Regions from separate parts of the Arthrobacter sp. SAFR-023 genome, predicted to be linked through region 2. Evidence: riboswitches for the same ligand, from Rfam matches in the RefSeq annotation. Region 2 holds a riboswitch; each other region holds the start of a gene.
The links. A riboswitch is a leader RNA that binds a small molecule or an ion and turns the genes downstream of it on or off. The one in region 2 is predicted to bind thiamine pyrophosphate.
Positions count from the first base shown of each region.

Region 1: it holds a riboswitch for thiamine pyrophosphate, as region 2 does, so the genes downstream of both, thiC (phosphomethylpyrimidine synthase ThiC) here and ACTHQX_RS15065 (ECF transporter S component) in region 2, are expected to answer to the same signal.
Region 3: it holds a riboswitch for thiamine pyrophosphate, as region 2 does, so the genes downstream of both, thiO (glycine oxidase ThiO) here and ACTHQX_RS15065 (ECF transporter S component) in region 2, are expected to answer to the same signal.
Region 4: it holds a riboswitch for thiamine pyrophosphate, as region 2 does, so the genes downstream of both, ACTHQX_RS05190 (bifunctional hydroxymethylpyrimidine kinase/phosphomethylpyrimidine kinase) here and ACTHQX_RS15065 (ECF transporter S component) in region 2, are expected to answer to the same signal.

Region 1 covers NZ_JBQCMF010000001.1:17,538-20,638, forward strand. Annotated here, with positions in the region: gene ACTHQX_RS00110 (VOC family protein) at 1-335, opposite strand, end outside; gene ACTHQX_RS00115 (amidohydrolase family protein) at 414-1,496, opposite strand; TPP riboswitch at 1,532-1,639, shown strand; gene thiC (phosphomethylpyrimidine synthase ThiC) at 1,635-3,101, shown strand, end outside.
Region 2 covers NZ_JBQCMF010000013.1:129,195-132,295, forward strand. Annotated here, with positions in the region: gene ACTHQX_RS15060 (ABC transporter ATP-binding protein) at 1-863, opposite strand, end outside; gene ACTHQX_RS15065 (ECF transporter S component) at 863-1,483, opposite strand; TPP riboswitch at 1,556-1,699, opposite strand; gene ACTHQX_RS15070 (heme-degrading domain-containing protein) at 1,819-2,370, shown strand; gene ACTHQX_RS15075 (DUF4235 domain-containing protein) at 2,407-2,670, shown strand; gene ACTHQX_RS15080 (hypothetical protein) at 3,076-3,101, shown strand, end outside.
Region 3 covers NZ_JBQCMF010000001.1:355,673-358,773, reverse strand. Annotated here, with positions in the region: gene ACTHQX_RS01655 (RNB domain-containing ribonuclease) at 1-152, opposite strand, end outside; gene ACTHQX_RS01650 (ferritin-like fold-containing protein) at 194-880, shown strand; gene thiE (thiamine phosphate synthase) at 920-1,621, opposite strand; TPP riboswitch at 1,649-1,769, shown strand; gene thiO (glycine oxidase ThiO) at 1,761-3,026, shown strand; gene thiS (sulfur carrier protein ThiS) at 3,061-3,101, shown strand, end outside.
Region 4 covers NZ_JBQCMF010000003.1:206,034-209,134, forward strand. Annotated here, with positions in the region: gene ACTHQX_RS05190 (bifunctional hydroxymethylpyrimidine kinase/phosphomethylpyrimidine kinase) at 1-1,364, opposite strand, end outside; TPP riboswitch at 1,419-1,515, opposite strand; gene ACTHQX_RS05195 (Rne/Rng family ribonuclease) at 1,704-3,101, opposite strand, start outside.

The DNA.
Region 1 (3,101 bases), on a different contig from region 2:
TGGTCCGCGCTGCCCGCGAAAGACTGCGGCTCGTACTGGGCCGCGCTGGCAATGGTGGCGGCCAGCGAGGACTGGTCTTCGAACAGAAGCGCCGTGTGGAAGAGGCCGGCCTCACCGCGGCCGGGGATGTTGAGGCCCGGAGCGGGAGCGAGGTGCACCAGCGGCGTCTTGAGCCGGCCGAGGTAGAGGCCGCCGTCCTGCTCGGCGACGACGTCGAGGCCGAGGGCGCGCTGGTAGTAGTCGGTCATGAGCTTCATGTCGCCCACCTTGAGCATGACGGTGCCCATGGTGAGGTCGGCAGGAAGCAAGTCCTGGCTGCTGTCTGCTGCTGTCATTGAATACTCCCGGATGTCCGGGCCACCGGATTTCGGCGACCTCTACATCTCTAAATTACTTGAAGCTTCAATTTATTCCTAATGCACGATTGTGCCCCGGAGCACCACATTCGTGAGGCTCCGGATGGTCTCCGGCACGGCTCGCGGGTCTTCCCGGCACAGCACCACGTCAGCGTCCGCGCCTTCCGCCAGGCCCTCGGCCCCCAGCCAGCGGCGGGCACGCCAGCAGGCCGCGTCCAGCGCCGCACGTGCCGGAAGCCCGGTGGCGTGGAGTTCGAGGATTTCGTCCGCGACGCGGCCGTGGCGGATCACGCTGCCGGCATCCGTTCCCGCATAGATTTCGACGCCGGCCTCGTAGGCTTCCAGGACACGCTCGCGACGGCGGGCCCACAGTGCGCGCATGTGCTCCGCATACCGCGGGAACTTCTCCTCAGCCTGGCTGGCGATGTCCGGGAAGGTGGCGATGTTGATGAGTGTCGGCACGATCGGCACCTGCTGCTCAACGAACCGGGGGATGTGCCTGGGCAGCAGGCCCGTGGCGTGCTCGATGCAGTCGATGCCGGCGTCCAGCATGTCGTCCAGGGTGTCCTCGCCGAAGCAGTGCGCCGTGACCCTGGCCCCCTCGTCGTGGGCGGCCCGGACGGCGTCCCGCACGGCAGCGGCCGGGAACGACGGCGCGAGGTCGCCCGCGGTCCGGTCGATCCAGTCCCCCACCAGCTTGACCCAGCCGTCCCCCTCCCTCGCCTGCTTGCGCACCGCTTCCACGAGGCCCTCCGGCTCGACTTCCACCGCAAAGTTCCTCAGGTACCGGCGGGACCGGGCCACATGCCGGCCGGCCCTGATGATCCGCGGCGTGTCGGCCCGCTGCTGCAGCCATCTGGTGTCGCTGGCCGCTCCCGCGTCCCGGACCAGCAGCGTGCCGGCGTTGCGGTCCGTCATGGCCTGGTCATACGCCACGTCGTCGTCCACGGCACCGCCCGGACCCAGCCCGATGTGGCAGTGGGCGTCGACGAAGCCGGGCAGGACCCAGCCGTCCAGCACGGCGTCCGGGCGCTGGCCGGGAGCATTGAACGTCAGCTTCCCGTCCACCGCCCAGAGCCCGCGGCGTTCCTCATCCGCCGCAGTGAGCACGGGTCCGCTGAATTCGATGATGTGCGCCATGACCCTAGCCTAAGGCGCAGCTGTGGTAGCTTCGTCTACGACCACACGGGTGCCCCTGCAGGGGCTGAGATCAGGCTGGTGCAGCCTGCGACCGTTGAACCTGTCCGGGTAATGCCGGCGAAGGAAGTGAGCAGTAAATTGAGCACCCAGAAATCACAGCAGACCCCTGCCCAAAATGGTTCCGCCGCCGTAACGCAGTCGCTGAAATCCCATTCACTGGCTTATCTGGAGGGGGACGGCCTGCGGGTTCCGGTAACGGAAATCGCGCTGGAGCCTTCACCGAACGGTGAGCAGAACGAGCCGCTGCGCGTTTACCGCACGGCGGGTCCGGGCAGCGACCCGGTGGTGGGCCTTGCGCCGTTCCGCGCGGAATGGATTGCGGCACGGGCGGACACGGAGCCGTACGACGGCCGTGGACGGAACCTGCTCGACGACGGCAGATCAGCCGTGCGCCGCGGCGCGGCTTCTGCCGAATGGAAAGGCGCCCGGCCGGTGCCCCGCCGTGCGGCGGACGGGAAGACTGTGACGCAGATGCACTATGCGCGGCAGGGAACCATCACCCCCGAGATGCGCTTCGTGGCCCTCCGCGAGAACTGCGATGTGGAACTGGTCCGCAGCGAACTCGCCGCCGGACGGGCCATCATCCCCACCAACATCAACCACCCGGAATCCGAGCCGATGATTATCGGCAAGGCGTTCCTTGTGAAGATCAACGCCAACATCGGCAACTCGGCGGTCACCAGCTCCATCGCCGAGGAGGTAGACAAGCTGCAGTGGGCCACCCAGTGGGGCGCGGACACGGTGATGGACCTGTCCACGGGCGATGACATCCACACCACCCGTGAGTGGCTCATCCGCAACTCCCCCGTCCCCATCGGCACGGTCCCGATCTACCAGGCCCTGGAAAAGGTCAACGGCGAGGCGAACGCCCTGACCTGGGAAATCTTCCGCGACACCGTCATCGAGCAGTGCGAACAGGGTGTGGACTACATGACCATCCACGCCGGCGTGCTGCTGCGGTACGTCCCGCTCACGGCGAACCGTGTCACCGGCATCGTCTCCCGCGGCGGCTCGATCATGGCCGGCTGGTGCCTGGCCCATCACCAGGAAAACTTCCTGTACACCCACTTCGACGAGCTGTGCGAGATCTTCGCGAAGTACGATGTCGCCTTCTCATTGGGCGACGGCCTCCGGCCGGGCGCGACGGCGGACGCCAACGACGCCGCGCAGTTCGCCGAACTGGACACCCTGGCTGAGCTGACCCAGCGGGCCTGGGAGTACGACGTGCAGGTGATGGTGGAAGGGCCCGGGCACATCCCGTTCCACCTGGTGCGTGAGAACGTTGAGCGCCAGCAGGAGCTCTGCAAGGGTGCGCCCTTCTACACATTGGGCCCGCTGGTCACGGACGTGGCCCCCGGCTACGACCACATCACCTCGGCCATCGGCGCCACCGAAATCGCCCGGTACGGCACGGCCATGCTGTGCTACGTCACGCCCAAGGAACACCTGGGCCTGCCGAACAAGGACGATGTGAAGACCGGCGTCATTACCTACAAGATCGCCGCCCACGCGGCCGACCTTGCGAAGGGTCACCCCGGCGCGAAC
Region 2 (3,101 bases):
TGTCCGGAGGACGGAAGAGCGCCGGCAGCTGAACGGCGCCGCGTCTCAGGAACGTAGCCGGGGACCCAGACGCCGGCGGCAGTGAGCATCCCGCGCGCCTGCTCGAGAACCTCGTCCGGGGTCCCGTCGATCAGCACCGCTCCGTCCGAGGCGGACCCCGGCTGCAGGACCACGATCCGGTCCACCAGGTCTTTCCAGGCAGCTACCCGGTGCTCCACCACCACCAGGGTGGCCCCTGTCTTGTCGAGGCAGCGGCCCACAGCGTCCCGGACTTCCAGGACGCCGTCCGGGTCGAGATTCGCGGTGGGCTCGTCCAGCAGGAGGAGTCCAGGCCGCATCGCCAGGATGCCGGCGAGCGCCAGGCGCTGCTTCTGGCCGCCGGACAGGGCCGACGTCGGGTGGTTCAGGGGAAGGTGCGAAAGTCCGACGTCGTCCAGCGCCTCGTGCACGCGGCGCCAGATCTCCTCGCGGGGCACCGACAGGTTCTCGGCGCCGAAGGCGACGTCGTCGCCGAGGCGCGAGAGCACCACCTGCGTTTCCGGGTCCTGCTGCATGAGCCCGGCGCGGCCGCGCCGGGAACGGGGCGGCGCGCCGTCGATCAGCAGCTCGCCGCTCTCGTCCGCGTCCTCACGGTCGGGAGTCCCGGCGTCGTCCGCGTCACTGTCCCCCAGCACGCCGGCCAGGGCGTGAAGCAGCGTGGACTTGCCGGCTCCGGAAGGGCCCAGCAGCATGACCCGCTCGCCGGGGCGAATGTCAAGGTCGAGGGCATGGACGGCCGGTTTGGTGCGGCCTGCGTGGCGCCAGCCCCAGCCGCGGGCGGTGACCGCGGCTGGGCGGACGCCGGCGTCGTCTGGTCCGGGCATCAGGAGAAGACGGGCTCCGTGGCTGCCTTCCGGGACGCGAAGGAACTCAGCACGCCCGTCTTGGCAAGGCCGCGGGCGGCGATCCAGGACAGGGCGCCGGCGATGACCGCGCCGGAAATGGCGCAGAACACGATGTATGCCAGCTTGTCGCCGGCGGCGTAGGCGATGTTCCAGCCCCAGGGGGCGAAGGAGTCGTTGAGCCCGCAGAACAGTCCTGCGCCTGCCCCTGCAAGCAGCGAGGCGGGCAGGTTGAACTTCTTGTAAGCGAAGGCGGCGAACACAAGCTCCGCCCCCAGGCCCTGCAGAACGCCGGAAATGAGCACCGTGGTGCCGTACTGCGAGCCCATGAGCAGCTCGCCGGTGGCAGCCACACCCTCACAGAACAGGGCCGCGCCGGGCTTGCGGATGATGAGCATCCCCAGGACCGCCGGAATCATCCAGCCGCCGGCGTAGAGGCCGGTCAGCGGAGGGTAGACGGCGTTGACCGGGGTGGAGATGAGGTTGGCGCCCTGGGACCAGGCCCAGAAGATGACGCCGCCGGCAACGGCGATGAGCGCCGCCACAACGATGTCCGCCACGCGCCAGCTGTAGCTGGTCTTCTTGATTGCTGCAGTTGTCATGATGGTCCTCCTGAGGAACAGGAGGGGAAAGCGTTCCCCCGGCTGCGGGTGGCTGGGCCTCGCGCTGCCGGGCACTCTGAGAACTCGACTCCCTTGCGCCGGTACTAGCCGGATCAGGTTCGAGGGTCTGCGGCTGTCCGCACTCTCAGCGCCCTTCCGCGGTTGCTCTGGCAGTTGCCTTTGCATCCCGACGGCGGCGCTCCCCTGTCGTGATAAATCTGCCCTTGTGGGCTGATCCAGTTTACACCTCGTCCGGCCATGAACCCGGGGGTCGCTGTCACAATGCCGGAGTTTACATGCGGCGTCGCGACAGCGGCCCGGAGTAGATTGGGGCCATGACGCAACAGGACTCGGGCACCGCCGCCCTGCCCGCCTTTGACCCCGATTCCTCCGCCGAACAGCCGGCGGGAGCCCTGGAAGCCCTGATTGGGCAGATCGAAGGGGAGATTGCTGAACTCCAGTTCCCGAGGTTCAGTAAGGACGATGCCCTGGCGCTGGGCCTGGAACTGGTCGAACGGGGCAAGGAGGACAACCTGCCCATCGCCATCGACATCACCAAGGGGGAGCAGGTGCTCTTCCATGTGGCGCTCGAGGGCGCCACACCGGACAACGAAGGCTGGGTGCGGGCCAAACAGCGGACTGCCGTGCGCTACGAGGAACCGTCGCTGCTGGTGGGCCTGCGCGGCAGGGCCGGCGGCGGACGGATCGAGGACAACGCTTGGTTTGACCAGTCGACCTACGCTGCGCACGGCGGAGCCTTCCCCGTCTATGTGCGGGGTGTGGGGGCGGTGGCTGTGGTCACCGTGTCCGGGCTGCCGCAGAAGGCGGACCACGACCTCGTGGTGCAGGCGTTGCGGGAGATCCACCGCTCCATGCGGCTAGGCTAAGGAAAGACCAGTGTTCATCACGCGAGGAGTTCCGCAATGAGTTTCTTCATCAAACTGCTTGGCACAGGCATCAGCCTGCTGGCGGGGTTCGCCGGCACCAAGGCCGTCGACACCATCTGGGAAAAAATCACGGGCCGGAAGCCGCCCAAGGGCGATAAGGACGACGTCCCCACCACACTGCGCACGGCCCTCACGTTCGCCCTCGTGTCCGCCTCCGTGAGCGCGGTCATCCAGGTGCTGGCCAACCGAGGCACCCAGCGGGCCATTACCCGCTTCGCCAAGACACAGGACATCGTCTAGGCCTCCCTGCCGGGTCGCAGCTGTCAGGACCCACCACGTCGAGGCCCCCCACACGGGGTGGGTTGCCCGGCAGCCCCATCCGGGCCGCGACCGGGTTACCCCAAGCACGGCAGGCCATACTGCTTCTGTTCTGAACCTGGCAGTGCTGATGACCTCGGCCGGGCTCACAACAGCCGGACCCGGCACCGCAACCTGCGGCGCCGGGTCCTTTCGCATCCAGCCTCGGCGGCCCACCGCATGCCGTCTGGAGGCCATGAGCACGGTCTCTGCAAGAGCAGCGCGGGTCCCCCCACGGCACCGTAAGAAGCCTCGAATGCCAAGGTTTTTCCAACCCGGAACCCGAACGTTTTCCCAACCACCACGATTTTTAGTGGATGCCATCAGCGTCTTTACGAGGAGACAAAAATGGTATCTACACCACATTTCCTGTC
Region 3 (3,101 bases), on a different contig from region 2:
AATCCCCGGTCCGCGACGGCCGCTTCGGCTTCCTTGAGCACGTCCTCGGGGAATTCCCCCGGTAGCTCCAGCTCCGTCCGCAGCGCGCTCAATGCCTCCTCGAGCGCGTTGGTCTGCTCGTGGACGTTGGGCGACAACCGATGATGTGACACGAAAATCAGGTTAGCCCGAATTGCGCCGTTAGTCTTGGATTATGGGCACATCCTCGGCTGACACCGCTCGCTACGACCGCTTCGTCGCGGACCTGTTCGGCGTGATGGCCTACGGCGAACTGTCCGCATTCGAACGGCTCTCGTCGGACGCCCGTTACTCACCCACGCTGCACGACCGTGCCGTGCTCGGCAGGATCGCCGTCCTCGAATTCCAGCACTACGAGCTCGTGAGCGCCAAGCTGGCCGGGATGGGCGTCGACGTCGAAGATGCGATGCTGCCGTTCCAGCTGGCCGTGGACCACTTCCATGAACGGACCCGCCCGGCGGACTGGTACGAGTCCCTGATGAAGGCCTACGTGGTGGACACGGTCTCCGCCGATTTCTACCGGGCCGTGGCCCGGTTTGTGGATGCCGGAACCCGTGACGTCATTGAGCAGATCCAGTCGTCGGAAGAGGCCACAGCCGTGCTTCGGGATCGGCTCAGCGGGGCGCTGGCGGACGATCCCCGGCTCGCGTCCAGGCTGGCGCTGTGGGGCCGGCGCCTCCTCGGCGAAGCGATCACGCAGGCCCAGCGCGTGGGCCACGAACACGCCTTTCTTGGCGAGCTGTTCGTCGAGGCGGAGCCCGGTGCCACGGACGCCACAGCACGCGAGCTGGTCCGGGACATCACCGCCGAAGTCGTGGAGAACCACTCCCGGCGCATGGTCCAGCTGGGCCTGAGCGGGTAGCCCAGCGCCCTCTCTGCGCCCGCGTGCAGGCCGCTCCGCTTAGGAGACGGCGGCCGGGGACGTCGCTTCGAGGGCGTCGAGCAGTTCCGCCGCGGCTGCCGCCGGGTCTGGCGCCTCGGTGATGGCCCGCACGACGACGATGCGGCTGGCTCCCGCCGCCAGGACCTGCTCCACGTTGGTGCGGTCGATCCCGCCAATCGCGAACCAGGGCAGCAGCAGGCCGCCGACCCGTTCCTCGTTTGCGGTGCGGACGGCCTCCGCTGCGTAGCGCACCAGGTCAAGCCCGACGGCGGCGCGCCCGGGCTTGGTGGGGGTAGCCCACAGCGGGCCCACGCAGAAATAGTCCAGGCCGCTGCGCCCGTGGGCGGCGCCGACGGCGGCATCCACCTGGTCTGTGCTGTGGGTGGACAGCCCGATCACGGTGGAATCGTGCAGCAGCTTCCGGGCGGCCCGGAGCGGCAGGTCCTTCTGGCCGATGTGGAACACCGGTGCGCCGGCTATGGACGCGATGTCGGCGCGGTCATTGACGGCCCAAAGCCGGCCGTGCCTGCGGGCGGCAGCATGGACTACTTCCAGCAGCTCGAGTTCCTCGGCTGCCTCGATGCTCTTGTCCCGCAACTGGATGATGTCCACACCGCCGGCGAACGCCGCGTCCACGAAGTCCGCGAAGTCTCCGCGGTCCTTGCGGGCGTCGGTGCAGAGGTACAGGCGGGCAGCGGTGTGGGCAGAGTGCACGGTCATGGCAACCACCTTAGTTCCTCTAAACTGGGCAGGTACCGCGGGAGCCCGTTGCTGCTGTCATAAAGACGCAGGGCTGAGAGGGCGTCAGAGCCGACCGCTTGACCTGATCCGGTTAGTACCGGCGTAGGGAAGGAATTCCATGCCCCCTAAAACCAGTGGCGATGAACGCTCCCTGGGACCCCTGGAGCCCGGCGTACTTGAGGCCGATGTAGCCGTCATTGGCGGCGGAGTGGTTGGCCACGGCATCGCCTGGGAAGCACGGCGCTCCGGCCGTTCGGTGGTGCTCATAGATGAAGCCCCGGGCAGCGGTGCAAGCTGGGCTGCGGCGGGCATGCTCGCCCCGGTCAGCGAACTGCATTACCAGGAGGAAGGGCTCCTGGAACTGATGCTGGAATCCTCCGCCAGATGGCCTGAGTTTGCGGCCACCCTCACTTCCGGCGTGGATGCCGGTTACCTGACGACGCCCACCCTGGCAGTGGGTGCCGATCCGGCCGACCGCCGGGCCCTGATGGACCTGCGGGACGTGCAGCGGGCCCACGGCCTGAACGTTGAACCGCTGACCATCCGCGAGGCACGTTCCCGGGAGCCGCTGGTCAGCCCCGGGATCTCCTGCGCCCTCGACATCCCGGCGGACCACCAGGTGGATCCGCGCAGACTCGTCAGGGCCCTTGCTGCCGAGCTGGCCGCGCAACGTCAGGAAAATGCGGCAGCAGAGGGATACGCGGTGCGGGAGTACGCCGCCGGCCTGCTCTGGGACGACGCACGGGTCTGCGGGGTACGGCTGGCGGGCGGCGGGTCCGTCACGGCGGCCGAGACGGTGGTGGCCAACGGCCTGGCCGCGGCGGGCCTGCAGAACCTTCCGGAAGGCCTGCAGCTGCCGCTGCGCCCGGTCTACGGAGACATCCTCAGGCTCAGGGTCCCCGAACACCTGCAGCCCCTGCTCACCGCAACGGTCCGCGGCATGGTGCGGGGCGTGCCGGTGTACGTGGTGCCCCGCCGGGACGGCACGGTGGTGATCGGCGCCACCCAGCGTGAGGACGGCGTGCCGGGCACCAGCGCCGGGGGTGTCTACCAGCTGCTGCGCGACGCCCAGGCGCTGGTGCCGGCAGTCGCAGAGCTCGAGCTGCTCGAAGCCACCGCCCGGGCCCGGCCCGGCACGCCGGACAACGCCCCGCTGCTGGGCCGAGTACCGGCCGGCGGGCAAGGTGCCGGCACGGACGTGGCGGGCCTCATCATCGCCACCGGCTTCTTCCGCCACGGCGTCCTGATGACCCCGGCCGCCGCGGTCATCTGTCGCCAGCTCATGGACGGCATCACCGATCCGCGCTGGGCCAAGTTCCGGCCGGGCAGGTTTTCACCCGGGCTCCCAGACCCTCTGGGATCTGCCGCTGCACTCAGCATTTGACCCGCGTCACCTTTGACCAAACCAAGGAACCAGCATGAACATCACACTGAACGGCATCGAACAGGAAATCAGCGA
Region 4 (3,101 bases), on a different contig from region 2:
GCGTACGTCCGCAGCCACTCCGCGTACGGGTGCCCGGCCTGCGCTCCGGCGGCCACATATTCGGCGTGCAGACTCTCCCCCACCTCGGCGTACAGCCAGAAGCACGGCAGCACAGCGGCAACCATCACTGCGTAGCTGCCGCCTGCCGAAGCCGCGAGCAGATGATCGACGTAAGCTTTCGTGACCGGGCCCAGCTCCGGCTGCACGGTTCGCGTGCTGAGCCAGTTGCGGTGCAGTTCCGATTCAACTTCCAGGCACTGCTGGGCGGAGCGCGCCCAGAACAGCTGCTCGGACTCGGTTGGCGCCAGCGCGCTGGCCCTGGCCAGGACCCGGGAGTAGCCGTTGAGGTAGATGGCATCCTGTGCCAGGTAGTACGCGAATTCCTTCTCCGCCAGGGTGCCGTCGGCAAGCCCACGGATGAAGCCCAGGCCATAAATGTCTTCGAGGTCGGCAGCGGTCTCGGCGCGCAGCAGTTCGGCGAAGGCGCCCTTGGGCTCGGGCTGGGCTGTCGTTTCAGTCTGGCGGAGGTGGTGGAAATGGTTGACCGGTCCGTTGCCGGCGCCGACTTCCAGCAATCCGGAGGTCCGCAGGGCCCCGGCCAGCCACGGTTTGACCGCCCGCAGTGACGCTTCCCAGTCATCCAGCCGCGCCTGGGCCGTGGCCATGGCCGAGGAGAGCGAGCATCCGGTGCCGTGGCTGTTCCGCGTGCTGATCCGTTCGCCCGCAACCTCCACCACCTCCGCCGAGAGCAGCCCGGCAGTGTTCACGAGGGCGTCCGGGCAGGTTGAGCCGTTCAGGTGCCCACCTTTGACGAGGACCGTGGCACCGGTCTGGTCCGCCAGCCGCCTGCCCTGGTCGAGCGCGGCGGCCCAGTCCCCGGCCTCCGGTTCCCCCAGGAGCATGGCCAGTTCGGGAAGGTTCGGTGTAATCAGGTGCGCCAGAGGCAGCAGTTTCCGGAGTGCCGCCTCTGCAGATTCCTGGAGGAGGCGGTCACCGCTGGTAGCCACCATCACCGGATCGAGGACCACGACGCCGGGCCTTACCTTTTCGAGCCAGCCGCGGACGGCAGCGATGACACGTTCATCGCCAAGCATGCCGATCTTCACGGCGTCCACGTGGATGTCGTCGCTGACAGCGTCCAGTTGCGCTGACAGGAAGGAGGCTGGCGGAACGTGCACGCCGAGCACGCCGGTGGTGTTCTGCGCAGTGAGGGCTGTTATTGCGGCCATCCCGTAGCCGCCGTGGGCCGCAATGCTTTTCAGATCGGCCTGGATGCCTGCACCGCCAGAAGGGTCCGAGCCTGCGATGGCCAGGACGCGGGGAACGTCGCGGGCCCTCTGAATGCCCGGCTCATCGGTTTCCAGGAGTGACTTGTCGGCGGCCGCGGGTGCCGGCAGGAGTGACGCGGATGACAGTGTTGATGACAAAGAAGACATCCCTTCGCCGGTGCTAACCGGACAGGTTCAACGGGTTTGGATCTCAGCCGGCCCTTGCGCGGCACCCCGTGTCAGTCCTCCAGCCTAGCGGTTGGTTTAGTGCGCGGCGCCAAGTTTGACGATTGCGACAGGCTTCGGCGTGCGCTGTTGTCCCCTCCCCTTGCCTGCTGCCATTCGGCTACTGCCCTTTGCCGGCGGACGAATGTCCGGAACCAGAAAGGTCCGGCACCGCAACCGCGGTGCCGGACCTTTCAGTGGCGCTTGTTCCTACAGTTCTGAGGCGGGTACGCCGACCCCCAGAATGATCGGTTCGCTGGCCGGCCGCGGAGCCGCCTTGGCCGTCTGCGCATTGCCTGCCTCAGGCGCCTTGGCCTCGTGCGAGTGCCCGGCGGCTGCAGCCGGAGCAACCTCGTGGTGTTCCACGGATGTCTCGTTGGCTGCACCCTGGGGGCGGCTGGCACTGCGGTTGCGGCGCGGACGGCGGCTGCGGGACGGTGCCGCGGGGCTTTCCACCGGCTGCCGTGCAGCAGGCTGAGCCGCGGGCTGGCTTGCGGCCTGCTGGCCCTCCGGCTGCTGGCTTTCCGGGCGCTGGCTTTCCGGGCGCGCCGGCGCGGGAGCCTCGTCCTTGGCCTCCTCCTCTTCGGCGGGGGCAATCGGAGCGCCGAGGTGCGCGAAGGCTTCCTCCAGGCGGTCCAGCGTCAGGGCCGGCGGTTCCTTCACCGGTTCATCGCTGTGATCGACAAACGGAAGCACCACTTTCTCGCCGCCAAAGGTGAGCACTGCGCCGGGCCGTCCGGAGACGCTTTCCGTTTCCGGAGCGCGGTGCACCACGGGGCTTTCCGGTGCGGCGGCGGCGGGGCGGGGGGCCTCACCGGACGCTGCGGCACCGTGCGCAGCTTCTTCCTCATGCAGGTGTGCGGCGTGGGCCGCGGCGGCGATGTTGGCGAGGGCAGCGCGGGTCGCTTCAGCCTTGGCGTGGCGCTCCGCGTCTGACGGTTCGGGGTGGTGCGGCACGGCGGGGGCGGCCGGAGCTGCCTCGGAGGACGGCTGTCCGCCCTTGCCGCGGCGGCGCTTCCGCTCTGTCCGGGCAGGGGGCTGGACCTCGGCACGGTGCACGTGGTGCTCCGCGGCCACGGTGTTGGCGCGGCGGTGCTCCACCGGCTCGTCATGGGTGACGACTCCCCGGCCGGCACATGCCTCGCACTGCTCGCCGAAGACTTCCAGGAGGCCGGTGCCCATGCGCTTGCGCGTCATCTGCACGAGTCCCAGGGAGGTCACTTCGGCCACCTGGTGCTTGGTCCGGTCACGGCCCAGGCATTCCACCAGACGGCGCAGGACCAGGTCGCGGTTGGACTCGAGCACCATGTCGATGAAGTCGATGACGATGATGCCGCCGATGTCGCGGAGCCGCAGCTGGCGGACAACTTCCTCGGCAGCCTCAAGGTTGTTCTTGGTGACGGTCTCTTCAAGGTTGCCGCCGCTGCCGGTGAACTTCCCGGTGTTGACGTCAACCACCGTCATGGCCTCTGTCCGGTCAATGACCAGTGAGCCGCCGGACGGCAGGAAAACCTTGCGGTCAAGAGCCTTGTGGATCTGCTCGTCGATGCGCCAGGCGGAGAAAATGTCCTCGTCCTTGGTCCATTTTTCGAGCCGGCCCACCAGGTC